DNA from 4 places in the Fusibacter sp. JL298sf-3 genome. Region 1 is predicted to be linked to each of the others. Evidence: riboswitches for the same ligand, from Rfam matches in the RefSeq annotation. Region 1 holds a riboswitch; each other region holds the start of a gene.
What was found. A riboswitch is a leader RNA that binds a small molecule or an ion and turns the genes downstream of it on or off. The one in region 1 is predicted to bind cobalamin.
Positions count from the first base shown of each region.

Region 2: linked by a shared signal. The riboswitch ahead of ACR6HW_RS10275 (sirohydrochlorin chelatase) and the one ahead of sucC (ADP-forming succinate--CoA ligase subunit beta) in region 1 are both predicted to bind cobalamin.
Region 3: linked by a shared signal. The riboswitch ahead of ACR6HW_RS13495 (ABC transporter substrate-binding protein) and the one ahead of sucC (ADP-forming succinate--CoA ligase subunit beta) in region 1 are both predicted to bind cobalamin.
Region 4: linked by a shared signal. The riboswitch ahead of ACR6HW_RS11120 (ribonucleoside triphosphate reductase) and the one ahead of sucC (ADP-forming succinate--CoA ligase subunit beta) in region 1 are both predicted to bind cobalamin.

Region 1 is NZ_CM132608.1:1,513,515-1,519,066, reverse strand. Features, by position in the region: gene ACR6HW_RS07360 (ArsR/SmtB family transcription factor) at 1-1, opposite strand, end outside; gene ACR6HW_RS07355 (MFS transporter) at 14-1,282, opposite strand; gene ACR6HW_RS07350 (methyl-accepting chemotaxis protein) at 1,531-2,313, opposite strand; gene ACR6HW_RS07345 (DegV family protein) at 2,501-3,415, shown strand; cobalamin riboswitch at 3,464-3,640, shown strand; gene sucC (ADP-forming succinate--CoA ligase subunit beta) at 3,934-5,109, shown strand; gene sucD (succinate--CoA ligase subunit alpha) at 5,090-5,552, shown strand, end outside.
Region 2 is NZ_CM132608.1:2,153,958-2,159,509, reverse strand. Features, by position in the region: gene cbiT (precorrin-6Y C5,15-methyltransferase (decarboxylating) subunit CbiT) at 1-321, opposite strand, end outside; gene cbiE (precorrin-6y C5,15-methyltransferase (decarboxylating) subunit CbiE) at 311-934, opposite strand; gene cbiD (cobalt-precorrin-5B (C(1))-methyltransferase CbiD) at 931-2,028, opposite strand; gene ACR6HW_RS10280 (precorrin-8X methylmutase) at 2,030-2,665, opposite strand; gene ACR6HW_RS10275 (sirohydrochlorin chelatase) at 2,665-3,024, opposite strand; cobalamin riboswitch at 3,141-3,328, opposite strand; gene ACR6HW_RS10270 (response regulator transcription factor) at 3,366-4,172, opposite strand; gene ACR6HW_RS10265 (hypothetical protein) at 4,481-5,212, shown strand; gene ACR6HW_RS10260 (hypothetical protein) at 5,231-5,552, shown strand, end outside.
Region 3 is NZ_CM132608.1:2,855,741-2,861,292, reverse strand. Features, by position in the region: gene ACR6HW_RS13505 (ABC transporter ATP-binding protein) at 1-745, opposite strand, end outside; gene ACR6HW_RS13500 (FecCD family ABC transporter permease) at 745-1,788, opposite strand; gene ACR6HW_RS13495 (ABC transporter substrate-binding protein) at 1,785-2,822, opposite strand; cobalamin riboswitch at 2,928-3,109, opposite strand; gene ACR6HW_RS13490 (methyl-accepting chemotaxis protein) at 3,295-5,019, shown strand; gene ACR6HW_RS13485 (ZIP family metal transporter) at 5,075-5,552, opposite strand, start outside.
Region 4 is NZ_CM132608.1:2,339,485-2,345,036, forward strand. Features, by position in the region: gene ACR6HW_RS11115 (InlB B-repeat-containing protein) at 1-1,330, shown strand, start outside; cobalamin riboswitch at 1,752-2,093, shown strand; gene ACR6HW_RS11120 (ribonucleoside triphosphate reductase) at 2,180-3,949, shown strand; gene ACR6HW_RS11125 (4Fe-4S cluster-binding domain-containing protein) at 3,946-4,449, shown strand; gene ACR6HW_RS11130 (thioredoxin family protein) at 4,753-4,980, opposite strand; gene ACR6HW_RS11135 (permease) at 5,005-5,552, opposite strand, start outside.

The DNA of each region.
Region 1 (5,552 bases):
TAAGATACCCTTTCTAAACCGAGGTCGGCAGTATTTTTTCGGGTTCGTCGTGAACAAACGGTTTATAATAGAATACCACACCTGCCAGAACGATGAAAGCGGTTATTAAAATAACGGTGCTCGGCGCTAAGGTGTCTAGGGCAAAACCGAAAAGAAGCTGACCAAGTGGCATTGAAAGTAATAGAGCTAGATTCATAAAACTGCTGGCTCTGCTCATATGCGTCAGCGGTATCAGCGTTTGAAAAAGCGTACTTAGAGCGATGTTGTTCACCGACGAAAGCATACCTGTAATAAAGGCGATGGCAAATACGATGACGAGGGGCACCGTCGAGGTTTGAAACTGGGTGAGAAACCCTTTTGAAGTGGCAAAAGCGAGACCGAACACCAGTAGATCGAGAACCGCAAAAGTCATAATGGTCAGGCGTCCCACTTTTACCTTCTTGGCGACGCCGCCGAGGAGGAGAGGCCCTAAGAACATTGAAGTGGCGAGGAGCGTCGAAACAAGACCGTATGCCGCTTCTGAAATGTCGAGCACTTCAATGAGGATATAGATGAGGCCGACACTGAACAGAGCTGATATTGAAAAATTGAGGATGATGCCCAGCCCGATGATGCGGCGGAGCATCGGCTGTGTTTTAACGAGGGCGGCGCCTTCAAGAAAATCCCGTTTGAACACTTTAAAGTCGACTTTTTCAGGGGCGCTGTTGGTTTTGGGGATGTCGATGGTCATTTCGCAAATTGCCGATACGAGAAAACTCACCGCGTTGACAATTAAAAGTACGCGGAGGCCCAAAAATCCGTAGAGTGTCGCCGCAAGCAAAGGGGCAGCGATGTTTGAAAAGCTGGCAATAGCGGTGCGCACTCGATTGATATCGAAGAGCGCTTCTTTAGGCACCATACTGGGAACCACAGCCGACATCGATGCGGAGAAGAACACTTCCGTGATTTCGAGCAAAATAACAAGCAAGTAGATGCTTTTAAGCGAAAGACTGCCATTTATACTGAAGTAGATGGCGTACACTGCAATAATAACGGCATTGAGCAAATCGAGGCGGACAATGCTTTTTTTTCGATCAATCCAATCGCCGATGACACCGGCAATAGGGGCTAAGAAAATACGCGGTAGAATGGCTATGGCCAAAAGCGATGCAAAGAGCCCTGCGGACCCTGTAATGGCCAGAACGTATAGCGACAATGCAAACTGCTGCATGTTGCTACCGAATTGTGAAGTGACGCTGCCGAACATTAAGCGGCGTATGTTTTTATCTTTTAGACAGTTCATTTTACCCACCTTTCTTTTTTGACAACGGTTTGTTATTTAATTTTAGAAGGGTTTTATCAAAAAGTCAATCTAAACATTAGATAATCATCTAATAAAATGATAATTTCAAATAAATCCATCTCAACTGGACGCTTAACGTCATTTGATGACGACTTCTCGCACGGAACAGCAGAAGAAGCCCTTGGATTCGGCACTTGTTGTCAAAAAAAAACCTCTTTCGGTGGTTACCGAAAGAGGCGGAAGAACTGTTACAGCTCATTGAGTTGGTTTGCTATTTTTCGTGTACGGTCGGTGATAACCGCTTGATCGTTTGCAATTTCATTAAGTCGGGTAACTTCACCGGATATTTTTTCATTTTCAGAGTTAAGTGCACTGAGCAGTTCTCCGATTTGATTGGCAAAGTGGCTGGTGCTGTCCGACATCTTTTGAACTTCTGTGGCGACGACTGAAAACCCGCGACCGTGTTCGCCGGCACGTGCGGCTTCAATGTTGGCGTTGAGCCCTAAAATTTTAATTTGCTGGGTAAGCTTGTTGACCGCTTTAATCATTTCATCAGACTGTGCAATAAAGCGTTTGGATTCATCAGAGGACGCAATGAGCGCTTGATTAATGACCCCCAATCGGTCGGTGACTCTAATAATTTCGTTCATCTCTTCGTGCAAAGCTGCACTTGTTCTGTGAATTTCCTCAATTTGATAATTCAGGCGCTCAGTTGTCGCAGTTTGTTTGTCGACAATGTGCATCATCAGTTTTGCAACATCCGATCCGACGATTTGCGCTTTGCCTTCATAAAGCGCTGTAAGTTGGTCGTATACAGATTTGATGCCTGTCGCCTCGATAATTACTTCCGCTCTGCTGTCAATCCCCGTCATGTCGTCGGTGCAATTAAGCCCATATGACTTCGCTAGAGCAATTCCCTCAGAGTGTAGATTTTTATCGACCACTGTGACAATGGACACGCCGTCGACGGTATGGAACAAATCCATAATTTTTTTGCCGCCGGTTCCCGCGCCTACAATTGCAATGTTCATAAGCCAATCTCCTTATATCTGTCTTTTGTTGACGCCTCTATTATAACATAACCGTTGTGTAAATAACGGCGTTATACGAGAACTTAAAATTATTATTTCTTTGAAAAAATCTGCTGAAAAGGGGGTGTCTAAAGATAGGTTTTCTGATAAAATGAATGAATCTTAAAAAAAAGAAATGGGAGGACAAATGTTTAAGCTAATAGCAGATTCGACGTGTGATTTATCCGATGCGTTTTTAAAAAAGTACGAGGTGGATCTCGTGCCCCTGTCGGTGATTATTGAAGGGCGCACCTATGCAGACCGCGTAGACATAGACGCCGATACTTTTTTCTCTAGGATTGCGGAGTACAAGACGCATCCGACGACTGCTATGCCGGCGCCGGCAAAGTTTTTAGAACGCTTTGAAGCAGCACATAAAGCGGGCTTCAAAGCCATCTTGTGTATCTGTATGTCTCGAAAGACCAGCGGTTCGTACCAATCGGCGACTATTGCACAGACGTATTTTGAGGAGATGTATGGTGACGCCTGCAAAATTCACGTCCTCGACAGCACCTGCATGAGCCACGGCAGTGGCTACCTCGTCTTAAAGAGCGGTCGCATGCGCGAGGCAGGAGAAACTTTTGAGGCCGTTGTCGACTACCTCGAAGCACATAAGCGTCAGGTCAAGCACTTTTTATCAGTGGACGACTTAGACAACCTCGTGAGAAGTGGGCGGTTGCGCTACGGCAGCGCACTAATTGGCAAGATTATTAAAGTAAAGCCCATTATGACAATGAAACAAGGTGAAGGGGCGATTGTCAGCAAGGAGCGCGGCAGAAAGCGCGTTCTCCAGCACTACATCAACGCGTTTAAAGAGCGACTTGACGAGAGCGAAAGCGATTTTGTCATCGTCGGTTACACGTCGGACAAACTCTATGCGGAGAACCTCGTGCACCTTATAGAAGATGAAACCGATTACAAAGGGGAGATTCTGGTGATGCAAATGGGCGTCTCTGTTGGGGTACACGTCGGTCTCGGTGGCCTGTCGTTTTACTTTATGGAGAAAGGGCATTTACACGATGGTCTTTTGCGCAATAAGTTAACCCATCGCGTCACAAGCTAGCAGTTGACAAAAGAGGTGCCAGAGTGTTATGCTGAATCTGTTCTAAAACAAATTGAATAGACTGTTGGTGCAATGCGAATTGCTTAATAGGGAAGCCGGTGTAAGTCCGGCGCGGTCCCGCCACTGTAAGAGAAGAGAGGCTTTTGTTAACCACTGCTGTACGCGGGAAGGGAAAAGCATCGACGACGCTCGAGTCAGGAGACCTGCCAATGGAAAAAACGCTGTTGGACTCACGAGGATGAGTGGTGTTAGAAGTGTGCACAAGACGCCTACACCCCAAACACCGTTTGGGGTGTTTTTTATAACAACAAGGGTTGGGCCGCATGGCGCCGGTCTGCGAAAACGATTTTAGGGTGATGCCTAAAGTAGTGTTGTATGGCAAAATTTGAGCTGATGTGTTTGGGTCGGCCAAAATCGTTTTAGGCAAAGCCCGAAACGCAAACCGTCTTTTGAACTTCACACCTTTCTCTGAGAGATGACAAGCGCGTAGCTTGTTTTTTTTATGCGAGGAGGGCACTATGGATTTACTGGAATACCAAGCAAAAGAACTGTTAAAGGGCTATGGCCTGCAATTTGAAAAAGGGGTTGTCGTCACAAAACCGGAAGAGGTGTCGAGGGCACTTGAGCATTTTCACGGTGATTTGGTTGCTGTTAAGGCGCAAATTCGCGCAGGAGGTAGAGGAAAAGCAGGAGGCATTAAGCTTCTGCGCGATCCTTTGGAAATCGAAACGTTCGCAAAGGCACTTTTGGGAACGCGTTTGGCAACCCACCAGACAGCTGATGCCGGCGCGTACGTGGGCGCTTTGTATTTGGAAAAAGCTTGCACAATCGAACGAGAATTTTATTTGAGCTTTATGTTGGATAGGGCTTCTAAAAGTATCGCTCTGGTCTTTTCAGGGCGTGGCGGCGTAGAAGTCGAAAGCGTGTCTGAAAACGATCGACATCGCTGTGAAATCGACACCCATTTGGGGATTCAGAGTTACCACGTCCAAGCGGTGCTCAACGCCTTTCAGCTGTCAGACGCGTATCGATTTAAAGTGACTAAACTGCTCACCGCTTTGCTCGATGCCTTTTTAAGCCACGATGCAACTCTGCTGGAAATCAATCCTTTGGTATTGACCAAAGAGGGTAACCTACGCGTTCTCGATGTAAAACTTTCTATAGATGACAACGCGCGATATAGGCAAAATACCTACGTCACTCCAGACGTCCATCACGATTCCAGTGAACGTGAAGCAGAGGCGCTGGGCGTATCGTATGTGAAACTCGGAGGCAATATCGGCTGTCTCGTCAACGGCGCCGGGCTGGCGATGGCGACGATGGATACGCTGGAACTCGCCGGCGGTCGCACGGCCAATTTTTTAGATGTCGGCGGCAGCGCCACCAGTGAAATGGTCAAGGCTTCAATTGCGTTAATCCTCAAAGACCCTTCTGTGGAAGGCTTGTTTGTCAATATATTTGGTGGGATTATGCAGTGCGATACCATTGCATCGGCATTGGTTGAAGCGCAGGAAGAAATGGCAATCGGGATTCCCATAGTCGTTCGACTGGAAGGGCGCAACAAGGCTGAGGGGATGGAACTGCTGAGCCGTTCTTCTAAAGCCGTTTATCCGGCGGCGACACTAGACGCCGGTGTCGATTGCATTGTGGACTTGGTCAAGCGAGGAGGGCATCATGAGCGTATTTGTCAATAGGATGGATAAAATTATCGTACAGGGAATTACCGGACGCGCGGCACAGCTGCACACAAAGGCCATGCTCGACTACGGGACGAACATCGCAGGGGGCGTGACCCCTGGAAAAGGCGGTCGAGAAGTGCACGGTGTGCCTGTTTTCAACTTGGTTTCAGAAGCGGTTAAAAAGACCGGTGCCAATACGTCTATTATCTTTGTCCCCCCTGCCTTTGTAAAAGAGGCGATTTTAGAAGCTGTTGACGGTGGCATTCGCCAAATTGTTTGCATTACAGAGCACGTGCCGGTTCACGATGTGCTCGTCGCGGAAAAATACGCGCGCAGCAAAGGCGTGCGGTTAATCGGCCCCAACTGTCCGGGGATTATTGTGCCGGAAGAACAATTGATAGGCATTATGCCCGGTGCGATCCACAGACGCGGGAACATCGGCATCGTTTCGCGTTCAG
Region 2 (5,552 bases), 640 kb from region 1:
GGTACCGCCCATGTAGACGCGGTCGAATTTTAAGCCGCTCTCCAGTTGAATAGGTGCTTTGCCGTGGTGAATGGTCATTCCCGATACACCGTGTGCCGCTGCATTTTTTTTGATGAGCTCGACGCCGGTTTCGGTTTGCTCAATGCACGTCAGGTGGATATGCGGAAAAGTTTTCGCCATTTGGATACTGCAAGAACCGGTGCCTGCACCGATTTCGAGAACGTTTTTGCCGGCGTCGAGTTCGAGGTAATCGACAATGGCACCTCGTATTTCCATCTTTGTCATGGGGTTGTCACCCCGTATAAAGGCATTATCTTTCATAATCTATCACCACCACATTCATCGTATAGGATTTATCGGGAATTTTAGATGCTCTGACGACAGTGATGCATTCGTCGTCGTAAGACAGGTTCTCACCAATGGCCATAAGGGGGTCTCGACCACTTTCAATTATGGCTTTGGCAATGGCTTGCGGCGTCCACACTTTGTCAGTGAGGATGCCGATGCGGCTATGCGCCGTCAGATGCTCTTTGTCAAAGTGGCGGCCGTGTGCACTGGTGAGGTAACAATCGTGCATAGGGATGCCGATTTTATTAAAAAAGTACTGTAAGCTGCTGATGCCGGAGAGCACCTCGATGTCAGCGTTTTGTACATGTTTTTTTAAGTAGGATGTAATGCCGTAAAAATTGGGGTCGCCTGATGCGAGCACAGTGAGGTGCTCGTGGTGTAAGCGGGCGTTTTCAATTAAAGTCAGCAACTCTTTAATTGAGCCTGTGTAACTTGAAATATCAGACGCCGGCGCGAATAAGTGTTGCATGCTTTTGATTTGGCGGGTTGCACCGATGACACATCCGGCGGTTTTCAAATGTTCTCGGCAACGCGTCGTCAGATATTGCGGGTCGCCGGGGCCGATGCCCGCTATGGTCAGTTTCATGAAGGCTCCTTTCTCGTGTCTCCGAGTTTTCGGAGGGCCATGTCGTAAAAGATGACGTCAATTGCGGCAAGAGTGGGGGCATGTGCCTGACATTTTTCCCTAGCGCGCTCGCAGAGCGCTTGGAAAGCATAGGCATAGGGGGTTTCGACGAGGGTGTTTGACATTTCATCTGTGGTGTTGCACGACGCTATTTTTTGAAGGACGTCGTATGGGGCCCTTTCAAGCGCCAAATAAGCGATTAAGATTTCTTTTTTGGCGTCGGCGACTTTGCTGTGTGTTTGAAAGATACCGCCTGCCAATTTGATGAGTTTGCCGATGTGTCCGAGTAGGAGTACGCTGTCGAAGGCGAGGCCTTCACTGGCCTTTAAAGCGTAACCGACAAAGTTGCTACAGTGGACAATTCGGCTCGAGTCGATCCCCAGATGCTGGTTGGCGTATTTTTCGCCGTGCATGCCGGGGACGAGCACGAGGTGCTTAACGCCTAGGGCGTATTTCTGATTGAGCTCTGTAAAGATGGTTTGTTTAAAGGCTTCTTCACTCATGGGACGCACAATACCGGTGGTTCCAATGACCGATATTCCGCCGACGATGCCGAGTCTTGGATTAAAGGTTTTTTCGGCGACGGCGGCGCCCTCCGGAATGATGACTTCAACGATACAGCCCTTGTCTTTAGGCAAGAGCTCCTTGACGTTGGCCTCAATCATTTTAAGAGGCACGGGGTTGATGGCAGGTGCGCCAACGGGCACTTGAAGCCCTTCTTTGGTGACAGTGCCCACGCCTTCACCACCTATGATTTCAACGCAAAAAGGGCGATCGGTCAAAGTAACGCGTGCCTGAATGGTGAGCCCGTGCGTTACGTCTTGATCGTCGCCTGCATCTTTGATGACGGCGCCCAGGGCAGAGCCCGATTCCCGATTTTCTGCACTGAAAACGGGAATGGTGAGCGCATCACCACTGGGGAGACAAATGGTGATGTCGTCTCCTGGTTCCAAGGGGTGATGCGTCAATAGCGCCATTGCTATTTTAGCGGCTGCAGCTGCGCAGCTACCGGTTGTATAGCCATTTCTAAGGGGGGTTCCAGTAGAGGATAGCATATTAATCTCTTCCTAAAAATTGATACATGAGTGCGTTCAGTATGGAAGCAGCCACATTGCTGCCCCCTTTACGACCGAGAGCCGTAATACACGGGAGTTCAGAAGCCAACAGGGCGTCTTTAGATTCTGCTGCCCCGACAAAGCCCACGGGAACGCCAATGACGCCGATGACATTGGTCGGATGGGATTCTAGGAGCCTAAAGATTGCCGTTGGGGCATTGCCGATGACAAAGAGCTTAGGCGTCGGGTCCTTTAAGGCCTCATCTATGGCGACCATGGACCGTGTAATCCCCTTTTCTTTGGCGATTGCAAAAGTGTTGGGGTTGTTGACGAGGCAGTCTAGCGACCAGCCTGTCTTCTCAAACGCTTTTTTGTTAATGCCCGACAGCGCCATGTTGGTATCTGTAAATACCATCAGGGGCTTATTGAGAGCCGATTCAAAGGCCTTTAGAAAGGTCTCTTCGATTTTCAAATTGTCGAGGTAATCGAAATCCGCGCTCGTGTGAATCACGCGTCTGTAAATATGGCGTGTGACAGCATCTTCTCTGGGATAAGCACGGCCCATTTCGGCAATGATATCATCGATTATCTCAAAACTCTTGTTTTCGATGCCCATGGGCTTCTTAATGTAGTCCATTAGTTTTCGATCCTTTCGAGCATCAAGTCTACCATCTTGTCGTCAAAACCGATGTTGGCAAGGAAAGTCATTTCGAGATCTGGGTACTGCGATTGGATTTCTTCTAATACTTCTGGTATATCTTCTCTAATGTGGTTGCCGTTAAAGATAAAGAAAGGAAAGACTTTTAATTTGCGCACACCGCTGTTGTAAAGGTCTTTGACGGCTGTGTGAATGTCCGGATTCATGAGTTGTAGGTAGCAATATGAAAACTGGAGTTCCGGTCTCTTTGCAGAAAGTGCCTTTGAGTAGTCTTTCATAATCTCGTCGGTTTCTGCAACTTTGCTGCCGTGTGCGACGATAAGCAATGCTTCTTTCATAAGTGTTCTCCTCTTTTAAAATGTTGGTGGTGTTTCGATCCATTAAAAAAAGCCCAACATCCGCTGGGCTTTGAATTGACACAATCGTTATCGCCAAACCTCCCACCGAAGTTTTGAAGTGCTTTAGGTGCTTGGCAGGTCTCCTGGCTCGGGGATCGTCCTAATCTCTCACCTTCCCGTTTTCACAGTGGCTTTAAAAGATTTCGTACTCCCATACAGTAGCGGGGGCTGCTGAGGCCTTTAACCTCATTCCCTTTTAACTCTTACTTTTTCTAAGTAAAAGACCAATCACTTTCATACATGAGCATATCACACCTTCATAAGGTTGCGCAAGTATAATCTTATGACCGAGTGCCGAGGTTCGGTTTTGAACCCGGATATATCTTGATAATTAGGCGATCAAAGTTGCGGTTGGGGTTGATTTCAATGCGTTCTGTGAGGACGCGCCGACCGATTAATTCTGAAATAGAATGCTCCACTTGTTGGAGGGTGCTGTCGTAGACCAGTCGTCTTAAAATTTCGATGGCCTTGTGGTGAGGGCCCAAAGATAAGACGCTTTCCTCCATCGTTGTGAGCACCTCGTTGAAGATGATTTCAATCCCCTTGGGTTCTAGAAAGACATTGATGGTTTTGGCGCCTTTTCCGAATTTCTGCTTGAGGTACTTGGCGCAGATGTTTCTTATTTCCGTCTCGAGGTGCACTTTGTTTTCGTGGGTCAGTGCAAACTGCTGGTGGACGACAAAGGTGTCTTTGTTGGTTTCAAAGAGGTCGACAGTCACTTGAAGCAAGCTGTGGATTAAGGTGGTTTCTTCCACGGGTTTTACGAGGTATTTGTCGATTTTCAGTTCCACGGAGTGCAAAAGCGTCTCGACGTCGCACAAGCTGGAAGTGATGAGCACACGGCATTTTTCGTGTTCAGCTCTAAGGGTTTCGACGAATTCGATACCGCCGACTTCTGGCATAACGAGATCGGTTATGACCACATCGGGTTTAAACAAGTGGTATTTAATCAACGCGTCGTGGCCGTTTTCGGCAACAATGAGTTTGCCGACGTGCTTTTTAAGCAACTGTGCTGTGGTGGTGCGCGTCAGTTTATCGTCTTCGGCATACAAGACTTTAATTTGAGAAAGCACGTTGGGATACGTCATAAAAAATTCCTTTCAATTACAAAAAGTGTATACTTTATTATATATGCATCTGCAACCGCTGTAAAGATTGTTAAAATAAAAACTTGACATTTGACAATGATGTTGTTAAAATCTCAGTATGCTCAATGATTCAGATATTTAACGATACGCTGTAATTAAAGCATATGAACCGTATTTGTATGAACTGTATTTGGGAAATAAAGTTATGGATAGCTCACAAAATTTGTGCATTCAAACGTTTGATGAGTCCGTGGCAAAAGATATTCTTTTGTTGCGGACTTTTTTAGTGTTTAAAAAGGAGGGGGCCAATGGAAACAAGTCGGAAGTTGAAAGTGTTCGGCAGGTATTTGACAGGGGTTTTTCTCGTCATCGTATGGACGGCATTTGTTACGAGTCCGAAAAGCGGCTTGACAGGCTGGCAAAGAATCGGTGTCCTCGCGGTTACGGGCAGTTTGTTTGCAGCCCTGTCGACTTCGATGGTTTGGCGACGGGCGTACGCCATGAAAGAAAGGTTGTCGATGCAGATGGAGAAGCTCTCGGGGAATTCTCAAGAAGTATTGCTTGCCAGTGAGGCTATGGCGGTGATGACCGACGATACACACACGCGGTCAAAAGCGCTTGAAGACGGTATTCGTGTGGTGTCAAATGAGTTAAAGGCGCATGTGGGGTGCGTCGACGACAGCATTACACATCTCATGCAGATAGAGTTGATTATAGGTAAGATGAACGATGCCTTTGAGCAAATTTTTGAAAAGACAGAGGGGATTAAAACCGATGACCACCGTTTGGTTCACGACATTAGGGGACTGCGGGGGGAACTGAAACTCGCTAAGGAAGCGTTGTCGGGACACGAAGAGGCGTTGACGGCGAACTTGACGGCTTTGGCAGAGGGCGGTTTAAAACTCGCTGATGATGCGGAAGCTGCTATTTTTAAGTTTGAAGAGCACCATCGGTGCATGTGTCATCTCAGAGACAATTATAAAAAAATTGACGATTTAAGCATCCGATTGGAAGGGGTGCTGAACAGCGACGGTTATTAAGGGGACAGGAGGCCGGTAATGTTGCTTTCAAAAGATATCAAATTGCCGATGCCTGTGGCACACAGGCAAAAAGTTCGGATTCAGGAAGAAGCGCAATTTTGGAAAAGTGGGACGTTATTTTTTATGAGGAAGTACCCTTCTAACGGCGGCAGTATTAAGAAGTGTACGTTGAAGTCGGGAAGTGTTTACGCGTTGGAAACCGGTGTGCTGTACACGGCGGGCATGACGTTGCCGCCGATGCGCGCTAAAATTGAGGGGTACTACGCCTGTTCCGACGCGGAGTTGACGACCTATGTCATCGATGGCGACTCGTATGAAGCGACGGCGCGGGATATGATTC
Region 3 (5,552 bases), 1.3 Mb from region 1:
ACAAAATGTGGGGAATCCCCTGCTCGTGGACAATTTGCGCGTCGACTTCGTAAATCTCTTTAATCACCTCCGGCGTCAAGACTTCTGAAGGTGTGCCACTGTAACACATCACACCGTCTTTCATGGCGTATAAATGGGTACAGTACGCTGCGGCTATATTGAGGTCGTGCACAGCGGCAATCACTGTACACGGCAATTTCTTAACCGTTTTCATAAAACTGAGTTGGTGTTTGATGTCGAGATGGTTGGTGGGTTCGTCGAGAATCAAAAACGGCGTCTCCTGCGCCAGTGCCCGCGCGAGCACGACGCGCTGTTTTTCACCGCCTGATAAAGACGCATAGCTGCGGTCCTTGAAACCGTACATATCGACTTTCTTAAGCGCCTCTAAGACGATGGCCGTGTCCTTATGGTAATCGCCTTCTAGAAACTTCTTGTAAGGCGTTCGACCCATTCGGACGATTTCCTCCACTTTAAAATCAAAGACGTAATCGTTGTGTTGCGTTACAACGCCTATAGTTTGCGCCATTTGGCGCGTTTTGATTTTATCCACAGAGGTTTCATCCAGGAAAATAGCACCTTTAGAAGGTTTAATGGCTTTGTACAAACAGCGTAAAAAAGTACTTTTGCCACATCCGTTGGGGCCGATGATGCCCACAAATGCCCCTTCAGGGGCAATAAAATCCACACCGTTCAATATCTGCTTTGTTTCGATTTCATAAAAAACCGATTGACTTTCTATGACCATTACGCGCCTCCAAAATGATAGGATCTTCTAAGCATCAAATAGATGAAAAGCGGCGCGCCAATCATGGAAATCACAATGCCAATGGGCATATCGCTTCCCTTGACAATTACACGCGACGCGAGATCGGCCCACACTAGGAAAATCCCTCCGGCGAGGGTTGCCACCGGCAAGACCTTCTTGTGGTCTGTTCCAACGAGCATCCGCACACAGTGTGGCACGATAAGACCCACAAAGCCGATAATCCCCGAGCTGTACACCACAAAACCGACGAGTAGCGACGCCACCAAAAGGTACAGTGTCCTGTAGTGATGAAGCTCTTTTCCAAGTGTCAGCGACACTTCATCGCCTAAGAGCATTAAATTTAGTGTACGCCACTGACTGATAAAAAACACGGTGACCAAAACCGTCAGCAACGCCAAAATCTTTAAAGAGTCCCATTTGGCACCGGAGACACTGCCCATTAACCAGTAGGCGATGCTGCGAATGCCTTCGCGGTCGTCTGAAAAATAGATGACAAAACTCGAAATAGAAGAGCTCACCGTGCTGAGGGCCATCCCCGCTAAAATCAGGCGCGTACCGCTGGTCTTCCCGCGTATCCCCGCCAAAGTCAGCACCAACAGCGCGGTACAGAAAGCCCCTATAAACGCACAGATGCCGACAAAATTCGGCCCAAAAAAAGTACCGATGCCCGCGGCGAGAGCGAGAGTCGCCCCGAGAGAGGCGCCAGAGGATATCCCGAGGATGTAGGGGTCGGCAAGTGGGTTTTTCACCACAGCTTGCATAACAACACCGGATATGGAAAGGCCCACGCCGACCAAAAGGGCCAACAGCACCCGCGGCAGCCTTATATAAAACACAATGTCTTCCGTGCCTCTTTCAAACGTTTTCAGCAGGGTATCGTCATGGGCAATTTTACCGTAAATGACACCAAAAACATCTCCAACCGGTATGTTGACACTGCCGATGGAGACCGAGACGAGGACAGAGCCCACCAGTACTACGACCAGTAGGCTCAAAATTACAGTCATTTTAAATGGCTTCATTTCTCTGGGTAAAGCCCTTTGATAATCGATTGAATCCCGTCGAGTGTACGGATACCACTTGCGTACACTTCGCTAAGCATAATAGGGTGAACGCGTCCATTTTCAATTGCTTGGATGCTCTTAAGCCCTTCGTTGTTTAGAAGACTCTCCAACGCTTGGTCTCTGACGATTGCGTCACCGTAGTAGACGGTGAAAATAACTTCCGGATTCAAAGCGACCAAATCTTCCGAACCGATTTTGCCGTTTTCTCTAGCGACGAGGTCTGCACCGACTTTCGTAGCAATGTCCCCGCCGATGCTGTCTTCACCGTAAATTCTGTACACGCCGTCTTTTTGAACTTCGAGGATAACGGTCTTAACCTTTTCTTTGTCGGCGACATACGCCTGTGCTGAAGCAATTTCTGCTTTCATATTTTCGACAATGGCTTTCGCTTTCTCTTCCACATCGAAAATCTTGCCTATATTTAAAATATCTTCGTACTCGTTGTCAAGGGTGTTGGGTTGAATCACACCACTGTTTTGTGCCATGTATGTGTTGATGTCTCTTTCGTGCCAAAACGACACATCGCCGAGGTTCTTTTCGCCGAACAGTGAAAACCAGCTGAGGATAAAGTCCGGTTGAAGGCCAATGACTTCTTCCTTGCTAATGCGTTGATCGTAATAGGTCACATTTTCAAAAGCCGATTGCAGTTCTGTTTTCACCTCATGGTCCAGCCCGGACGCCGCCACAATTTTATCTTCTAAGCCAAGTGCCAAAAGTGTCTCTATCGAGTTTTGGTAAACGGCAATTACGCGCTCAGGCGCCTTTTCAAATGTAATCTCTACCGGTTCTTTTGCGTAGTTGTACGTCGTAATAGTCACAGGGTAATGTGCCTCTGCACCATCTGCTGTTTCATCAGGTGCTTTCTCAGCGTCGGCTTCTTTCGTCGTATCCGTTGGCGTCGTAGGCGTCTCTTTCGCGGAGTCGTCCGCTCCGCATCCGGCAAGTGAAAAAAGCAACACAAATGCCATCAATAAGGTACTCAGTTTTTTCATCTTCTTCTCCTTAGTCTTTTGTGTGCATAAAAAAACCCTTACCACAGACGGCAAGGGTTGAATAATCGCTTTATCGCGAAACAGCCCCCTCCATCGTCCGTGGAGTATCGGTGCGTTTGCAAGGCAGGTCTTCTGACTCTAGTCTCATCATTTTATACGCCTTCCCGGTCACCCAGTGGCTTTCGTATAAAACTCCTCTATTACAGCGGCGGGACCGTGTTGGATTTTCACCAAACTTCCCTTTTAATGACGTGCAGGACACGCCAACCTCGCAACCTATTTTTTTAAGTCATTTGATTATACCCAACATCTTATACAAAGTCAAGCAATAGCCGGTTGCCCGGTCATAATATTTGTAAACACATTATTAATATTGCAAACTTTTAAACAGATGAATTGACAACTTTGTGAAAAAAGATTACGCTACCAATAGGTTATCACTATAAAATATTACGGAGGCATTGCTACGACCATGAAAAAGCAAAAAACGAAAAAGCTCGGTCGACAGATTACAACGAGAATTATGTTGGTTATGACCCTCTTGTTTCTCGTCGTCGGCATCGTCGTGACTTCTTTTATTTTTGACAACGTCTCGACACTTGCCAAACTCTCCTTTAACGCCGTCGGCACCGGGCTTGAAAAAAGCTTCAGCCACATGACATCCGACGGGCTATGGGACGAAACAAACAGTGATTACGGTACCTTTGAACGCATTAAGGAAGAAATCGTCGCTCTTGAAAAAGACATCTCTGCAGTATCTGACAGATTGCATATATTGACGAAAAAAGACGGGGCATGGGTGTACCTCTACGGCATTGAAAACGGGAAATTTCATGACACCGGAGACCCGCTTGCCGAGGTCTCTGAAGATCTCGAAAAGGCGTATGCCACCGGTACGGCCACTGGCACCGATTTGTCCGGAAAGTTTTTACTCAACCGAAAGCCCCTGGATTTCTATTTCCCCGCTGAAACAGCTGACGGCGAAAGACTCGTCATTCACACCACCATCAAAACCGATTTAATTTGGTTGGTCATCGGCGGTATCATCGGGTCTTTTGTCGCCTTACTCCTCCTCGTACTGGCCACTGTAAACATCGTCGTAAGTATTATCGTTAAAGCTGAGATGCGGTCGATGCAAACACTGGTTGAAAAAGTTGAGGAGATATCAAATCTCGAAGGCGATCTCACTAAGCGCATTGAAATTAAGAGCAACAACGAAATCGGTCAAATGGCCACGCACATCAACCAACTGCTCGACACCATTCAGGGTTTGATGTCCACCATTCGCCAATCGTCTGCACAGCTTACAGAAAATACGGCGAGCTTTACCGCCATGCTCGAAGAAGCAGAGAGCAACGCCCTTGTTATTGAAACCGCCATGGAGGCAAGCGACGCCACCATTGCAACGCGCACCGAATCCACGCGGCGCGTTGTCGACCAGGTGGCCCAAATCAACGATGCCATCACACAAGTGGCGGAACACACGGCCTCTCTCAGCACAGTGGCCATCAAAACTTCTGAAAGTGCCGAAGACGGGACGACACTAATGACCGAGATGCGCCAGTTCGTCGACGAGACGGTCTCACAAGTTTCCGGAACCGGTGAAAAGGTCGCCGAGCTCAAGGCGGAATCTTTGGCCATCAGCTCCATTGTCACCAGCATCCGAAACATCGCCAGTCAAACCAATATGCTCGCACTTAACGCCTCTATAGAAGCGGCTCGAGCCGGTGAACAGGGACGCGGTTTCGCCGTGGTGGCAGAAGAAGTCCGGAAACTCGCCGAAGAATCCGCCGAACAAGTGACTTCTATTGAAGCCCTCATTGTCAACATTCAAGAGCGCATCGACACCACGCAAGTTTCAATGGGCAAAACCCTAGCGCTGATTGAAAAGGAACACGAAATGGTAGGCAATGTAGAAGGGCAGTTTACAGCTATTGCCGCCGATATCGCCCAAGTGACGGCCATGGTACAAGAGATGCACGGGGCCACCGAGGAAATTACGGCGTTCAGCGATACCGTCAACAGCGAAATGAACGCGCTCAACACCTCGTTTGATCTCAGTGACAGCAGTGTTGAAGAAGTGATGAACAAAGTTATCGCTCAAAATCAAAACATCGGCCAACTCGCCGACGAAATCGAAGGACTGAGCACACTGTCCGCCGCCCTTTCAAAAATAATTGAAAAATTAAAACTGTAACCCTAAAAAAAACGTCGACAAGCGCTTGTTAAACTGCGCTGTGCCGACGTTTTTTTTAACCTAAAGCCACATCTAAAATCATCATTACCGTAAAGCCGAGCATGGTGCCGATGGTCGCTACATCTGTCTTTGAGCCGCCTTCTTCCCGCTGGGCTTCTGGAATCAGTTCCTCTATAACCACGTAAATCATCGCCCCTGCGGCAAAGGCCAATGCATAGGGCAATATCGGTTGCATACGGGTGACTGCAAACGCACCGACAACCCCTGCCATCGGTTCCACAATGCCGCTGGCCTGGCCGTATAAAAACGCTTTCTTACGACTGAAACCTTCCCGCCTCAACGGAATGGATACAGCAGCCCCCTCAGGAAAGTTTTGAAGACCGATACCGATGGCGAGGGCAATAGCGCCCGCCAGCGTTGCAGAAGATCCAATGCCTTTTGCAGCGGCGCCAAAGGCGACCCCGACGGCCAACCCTTCCGGAATGTTGTGAAGCGTAATGGCCAATACCAGCAGAACACTGCGTTGCCAGTTG
Region 4 (5,552 bases), 830 kb from region 1:
GGTAACAGCAATCTTTGAAGAAATCGTCGTCGAACCGACCGAATACACTTTGACCACCGGCACCAAAGGCCAAGGCTCCGTATCAGGTGGCGGCACGTACACAGAAGGTACAGAAGTTACTGTAACGGCAACACCTGCAGAAGGCTGGACATTTGTCGGCTGGGAAGGTGATGCAAGCGGCGGCTCAAGTGCAACTGTGACAATGGATGCAGACAAATCGGTAACGGCTGTCTTTGAAGAAACGCAAACGACACCAGATCCCGATCCGGTAACAGAATACACACTTTCTACTGGCGTAACCGGCCAAGGCTCAGTATCAGGTGGCGGCACGTACACAGACGGTACAGAAGTCACTGTAACGGCAACACCTGCAGACGGCTGGACATTCGTCGGCTGGGAAGGTGATGCAAGCGGCGGCTCAAGCACAACTGTGACAATGAATGCAGACAAATCGGTAACGGCTGTCTTTGAAGAAACGCAAACGACACCGGATCCTGATCCGGTAACAGAATACACACTTTCTACTGGCGTAACCGGCCAAGGCTCCGTATCAGGTGGCGGCACGTATACAGAAGGTACAGAAGTCACTGTAACGGCAACACCAGCAGAGGGCTGGACATTCGTCGGCTGGGAAGGTGATGCAAGCGGCGGCTCAAGCACAACTGTGACAATGGATTCAGACAAATCGGTAACGGCTGTCTTTGAAGAAACGCAAACGACACCGGATCCCGATCCTAATCCGGACCCAGATCCAACACCGGATCCCGATCCGGAACCGGTCGACCCGACACCAGTCGATCCAACACCTACACCAGAACCGGAACCAGAACCAGTTCCAGCGGGCCCACAAGGGTTTGTAGAAGTCAGCTACATCGATCAAGACGGTTCGGAATTGGCATCTGCTTTTACCTTCTCAGGTGAAATCGGCACCAATTACGGCACATCGGCGAGATCGTTCAGTGGTTACGAACTGGTAGAGTCACCGTCTAACGCATCAGGTACTTTTGCTGACGGCACGATCTCAGTCACTTACAGATACTCAGACGGCTCAGATGAAGTCGAGCTCGAAGTAGAAGAAACGCCACTTGGCCCTGCTATCGACACGACAGAAGAAACGCCTGAAACGACAGAACCGGTTGTCGAAGAAACTGAGACAACAGAAGAAACAGAAACCCCTGTGGAAGTACCGGAAGGTGAGATTGTTCTCATCGATGAAACCACACCGGAAGGCCCTGCGGCATTGCCTAAGACAGGTCAACTGCCAATAAGCCTCTACTTCGGTATCGGTAGTATCCTTTCAGCAGCAGGTGTTTATTTAAGAAGAAAATAAAGTGAGATAGAGCCAAAGGCTGTCCCGAAGGGGACAGCCTTTGGCATGTGTGTTTAAAGGGACGGTTCTTTTGTGCCGTTGGTGGCAAAAAGGGCCGTGTGAAAAGGATGTACACCGTGAAAAATCAAAGGCTGTGGCCTGTGTACGGTGCATTTGGCGCCTTCGGTACGGCTTATGTGAAAGAGACGGCGGCAACAAAGAGTTCAGAGGCATTTTAAATGGAGAGATGCGGTAGAAAAGAGGCGTTTACGAACGTTTAGAGGCCGTTGGGGGTGTGGTAAAAATGGAAAAAACCAGTGGATTCCGGCACAAAAGAACCGTCCCCCCTTGACAATTAATTCACTTAGCGCTACAATCAAATTAGCTACAAATTGTGCATATGTGGATAAAAAACGCCACTTATCCACAATATATTGTAATACAACTGTATAGCATCTTTGGTGCGTACTTGAGAAATCAGGGCGCTTAAAAGGGAAGATTGGTGCAAAGCCAACGCGGTCCCGCCACTGTAAAAGACTGCAACGCTCATACCTCTGTGAAAACGGGAAGGGAGCGATTGCTAGTGTACTGTCTCGTTGAGATTTAATTAAAAATGCCAGATAGTCTGTATCCGTGCAAGGCAAAATATCGACGACAATGCGGGACGTTGTCGAGAGATTTTAACGCCGCAATGATGCAGAATAGATGAGCAGTTTTTTAATTGTGAACGATACAGTACACTACTGTCTTGAGCCAGGAGACCTGCCTGAGATGTGAGAACGCTAAAGCTCACGAGGATGAGACATGCGAACAAGCGCCGTCACCGGCGTCAGTTCCCTGTGTATTCGTGTCTTAAAGACACTTTTTTTTATGCGACAAGGAGGAAGGGCAATGCTCAAAAGCAAAGATATCGTGGAATCGTATTTACTTAAAAGCGACTGGCGGGTCAAAGAAAACTCAAACTCACCGTTTTCATTTGGCGCCTTAAACAAACATATAGCGGCAGAAGTCTCCAAAGACTATTGGCTCAGAGAAGTGTACCCAAAGGCCATTGCAGAGGGTTACATAAAGGGCGATTACCACATACACGACCTCGGCGGCATCACCCTCTACTGTTGCGGCTACTCGCTGAGAAGCGTCATACGCAAAGGGGTTCAAGGGGTTCCCAATATTCCGACGTCCACGCCGGCGAAACACTTTGCCTCTATACTCAACCAGTTGGCCAACCTCATCACCGTCTTTCAAAATGAAATCATGGGTGCCGTGGCCTTCAGTTCCGTCGACACCTATTTGGCGCCGTTTATCAAAGAAGACGGCCTCTCGTACGAAGATGTCAAACAGAACCTGCAAAACTTCATCTTCTCCATAAACTCCAATTCCAGAGGTGGCGCAGAGCCTGCTTTTAGCAACATCACACTGGATTTGACGCCGCCAAAAGACCTCATCGACCAAAGCGTCTACGTCGGGGACGGACAGCTGGACTACACTTATCGCGCCTGCCAAGAAGAAATGAACCTCTTCAACCGAGCGTTTTACGAGTTGATGAACACAGGGGATGCCAACGGCAGACCGTTTGCGTATCCGATTCCCACCTACAACATTCACGAGCGCTTTGACTTCGACAACCCGCTCAACGACGCCCTCTGGGAAATGGCAGGCAAATTCGGCTACCCGTATTTTGCCAACTTCATCAACAGCGACATGAGCCCTGAAGATGCGCGCAGCATGTGCTGTCGCCTGCGACTGGACCTCCGAGAACTGGAGCGCAAAAACGGGGGACTTTTCGGCGCAGGAGAAAGCACGGGCTCCATTGGCGTCGTCACATTGAACATGGCGCGGTACGGCTATAGGGCCAAAACCAAAGCCGAACTGTTCGACCTCATCGACTGCAACATGACCCTTGCGAAAGAGAGCCTCGAAATCAAGCGTGCCTTCCTTCAAGAAAACGTACTGGACGCCGGCCTCATTCCGGCATTCAGCACTTATGTCGGCACTTTTGACAACCACTTCAGCACCATAGGCCTCGTGGGCCTCAACGAAATGTGCGAGAACTTCCTCGGCAAAGACATCTTAGACGAAGCGTCCAGTGCGTTGGTCCTGGAAGTGCTCCATCACATGCGCGAAAAACTGAAGGACTTTCAAGAAGAAACCGAGCACCTCTATAACCTCGAGGCGACACCGGCAGAATCCACCGCCTACAGATTGGCGCGAAAAGACAAAGCACAGTACCCCGACATCTTGACACAAGGTACCGACGAACAGCCGTACTACACCAACAGCTGTCATATTCCGGTAAACAAAGTCGAATCGATACATCAGGTTTTCGAACACCAAGAGCCGATACAATTGTTGTTTACAGGGGGCACCGTCATCCACGTGTTCTTGGGCTCTCCGGTGTCCGGTGAAAAGGCCAAACACATCGTCAAAACCGTCTGTGAGCGGTACAAAGTGCCTTACGTGAGCCTTTCCCCGGTAAACCATTACTGTACGGCACACGGCTATATCGACGGCGCAGTGGACACCTGTCCCATCTGTGGCGAAACCGTGGAAAAATACCAGCGCATCACCGGCTATCTGCGCAATGTCAAATACTTTAACGACGGCAAAAAACAAGAGTTCATAGAGAGGCGACAGCTATGAAAATTCGATACAAATGCATCGAGCACGAACGCGTCGAAGACGCGCCTTTCGTCGGTGCGCTCATCGGTGCCATCGGGTGCCGCATTGGATGTAAGGACTGTTTTAACGCCCCGCTCAAGCAGCTGCCGACGCTGTTTGAAGACGTCGAAGCGGTGCTGGACGCCGTACAGAGCAACCCGTTTAACGAGGGGCTGATCTTCGGCGGTCTCGAGTGGTCAGAGCAACCGGAGGAACTGGTGGCACTGGCTTCAGAAGCGCTGAACAGAGGGCTGAAAGTCATGGTATACACAGGCCTCACACTGGAGGCGTTTCTCAAGAGCGTCCCTGCCATCGACAGCTTGGAAGGGACACTCTACCTGAAATACGGCAGCTTTAATGTGACGGCGCTCAGCACCGACCATCTGGACCACGGCGTCAAGCTGGCGAGCACCAATCAGCACATCGCTACTTTAAGGGACGGTTCTTTTGTGCACGATTCCACTAGTATTTACCATATTTAGGCGCCTAGCAATGCGTGGACAGCTTGTGTAATGGGTTGACAGATATAAGACTAAATCCTTATAAAAACTATATTATTAGAGGCGCCATTCCAAAGTAATCGCCTGAGGGCAGCAGAACAAGGGACACCGCGATTTTTATGAGGTGTAGGTGTTTTCAAAAGTGGTGGTTGAGCTGTTTTAGGCTGCCGCACCACAAGTGTATGAAACGACAAAAACCGCTCGAGAGAGCGGTTTTGCTGTTGTTTGGCATTAAGTTTTATCCGTAGACGGCATATGAAGTGCACAAAAGAACCGTCCCTTTGGTTACAGCAACTTTTCTATAGCGCTGGCGGACAACACTTTGCCCGTAGCCACCACTTTGCCGTCGACGACGAGCGCCGGTGTGGACATGACGCCATACGCCATAATGTCCTGAAGTGCTTCCACTTTTTCCACAGAGGCGGTAACGCCTTTGGCGTTTAGAGCCGATTGGACATTGTCGTACAAATCGTTGCATTTTTTACAGCCGGTTCCCAAAACTTTAATGGTCATAATAACCCTCCTAATGAATAATCGTTAGACAAAGAGAAACGCAAAGGCGTTGAACAAGAAGCCGATAATGAGAATACCGGCGGTGACGATACCGGTGAACACCACGAGCAGCCGTGTTTTCACCACTTTTTTAAGCAAAATCAAAGACGGCAGTGACAGCGCCGTAACCGCCATCATAAACGAAAGTGCCGTGCCGATGCCCACGCCTTTTGAGACCAGTGCCTCTGCAATGGGGAGTGTGCCGAAGATGTCGGCGTACATTGGAATACCTGCAAAGGTCGCCAGCGGCACAGCGTACCATTTGTCGTCGCCGAGAATCAGCTCAATAAACGATTGCGGCACCCAGTTGTGAATAAGAGCGCCGATGCCGACGCCGATGAGAATGTAGAGCCAGACCCGCTTTACAATGTCGGTCACTTGTTCCTTACAGAACGCCAAGCGCTCCCCAAATGTCGGGGCCTCTGAATCTTCTGCTGCCACGTGACCGTTGTACACAAAAGGCTCCACATACTTTTCCATTTTGGCCTTACTGATAAGCGTGCCGCCGACGACGGCGAGTAAAACGCCGGTGA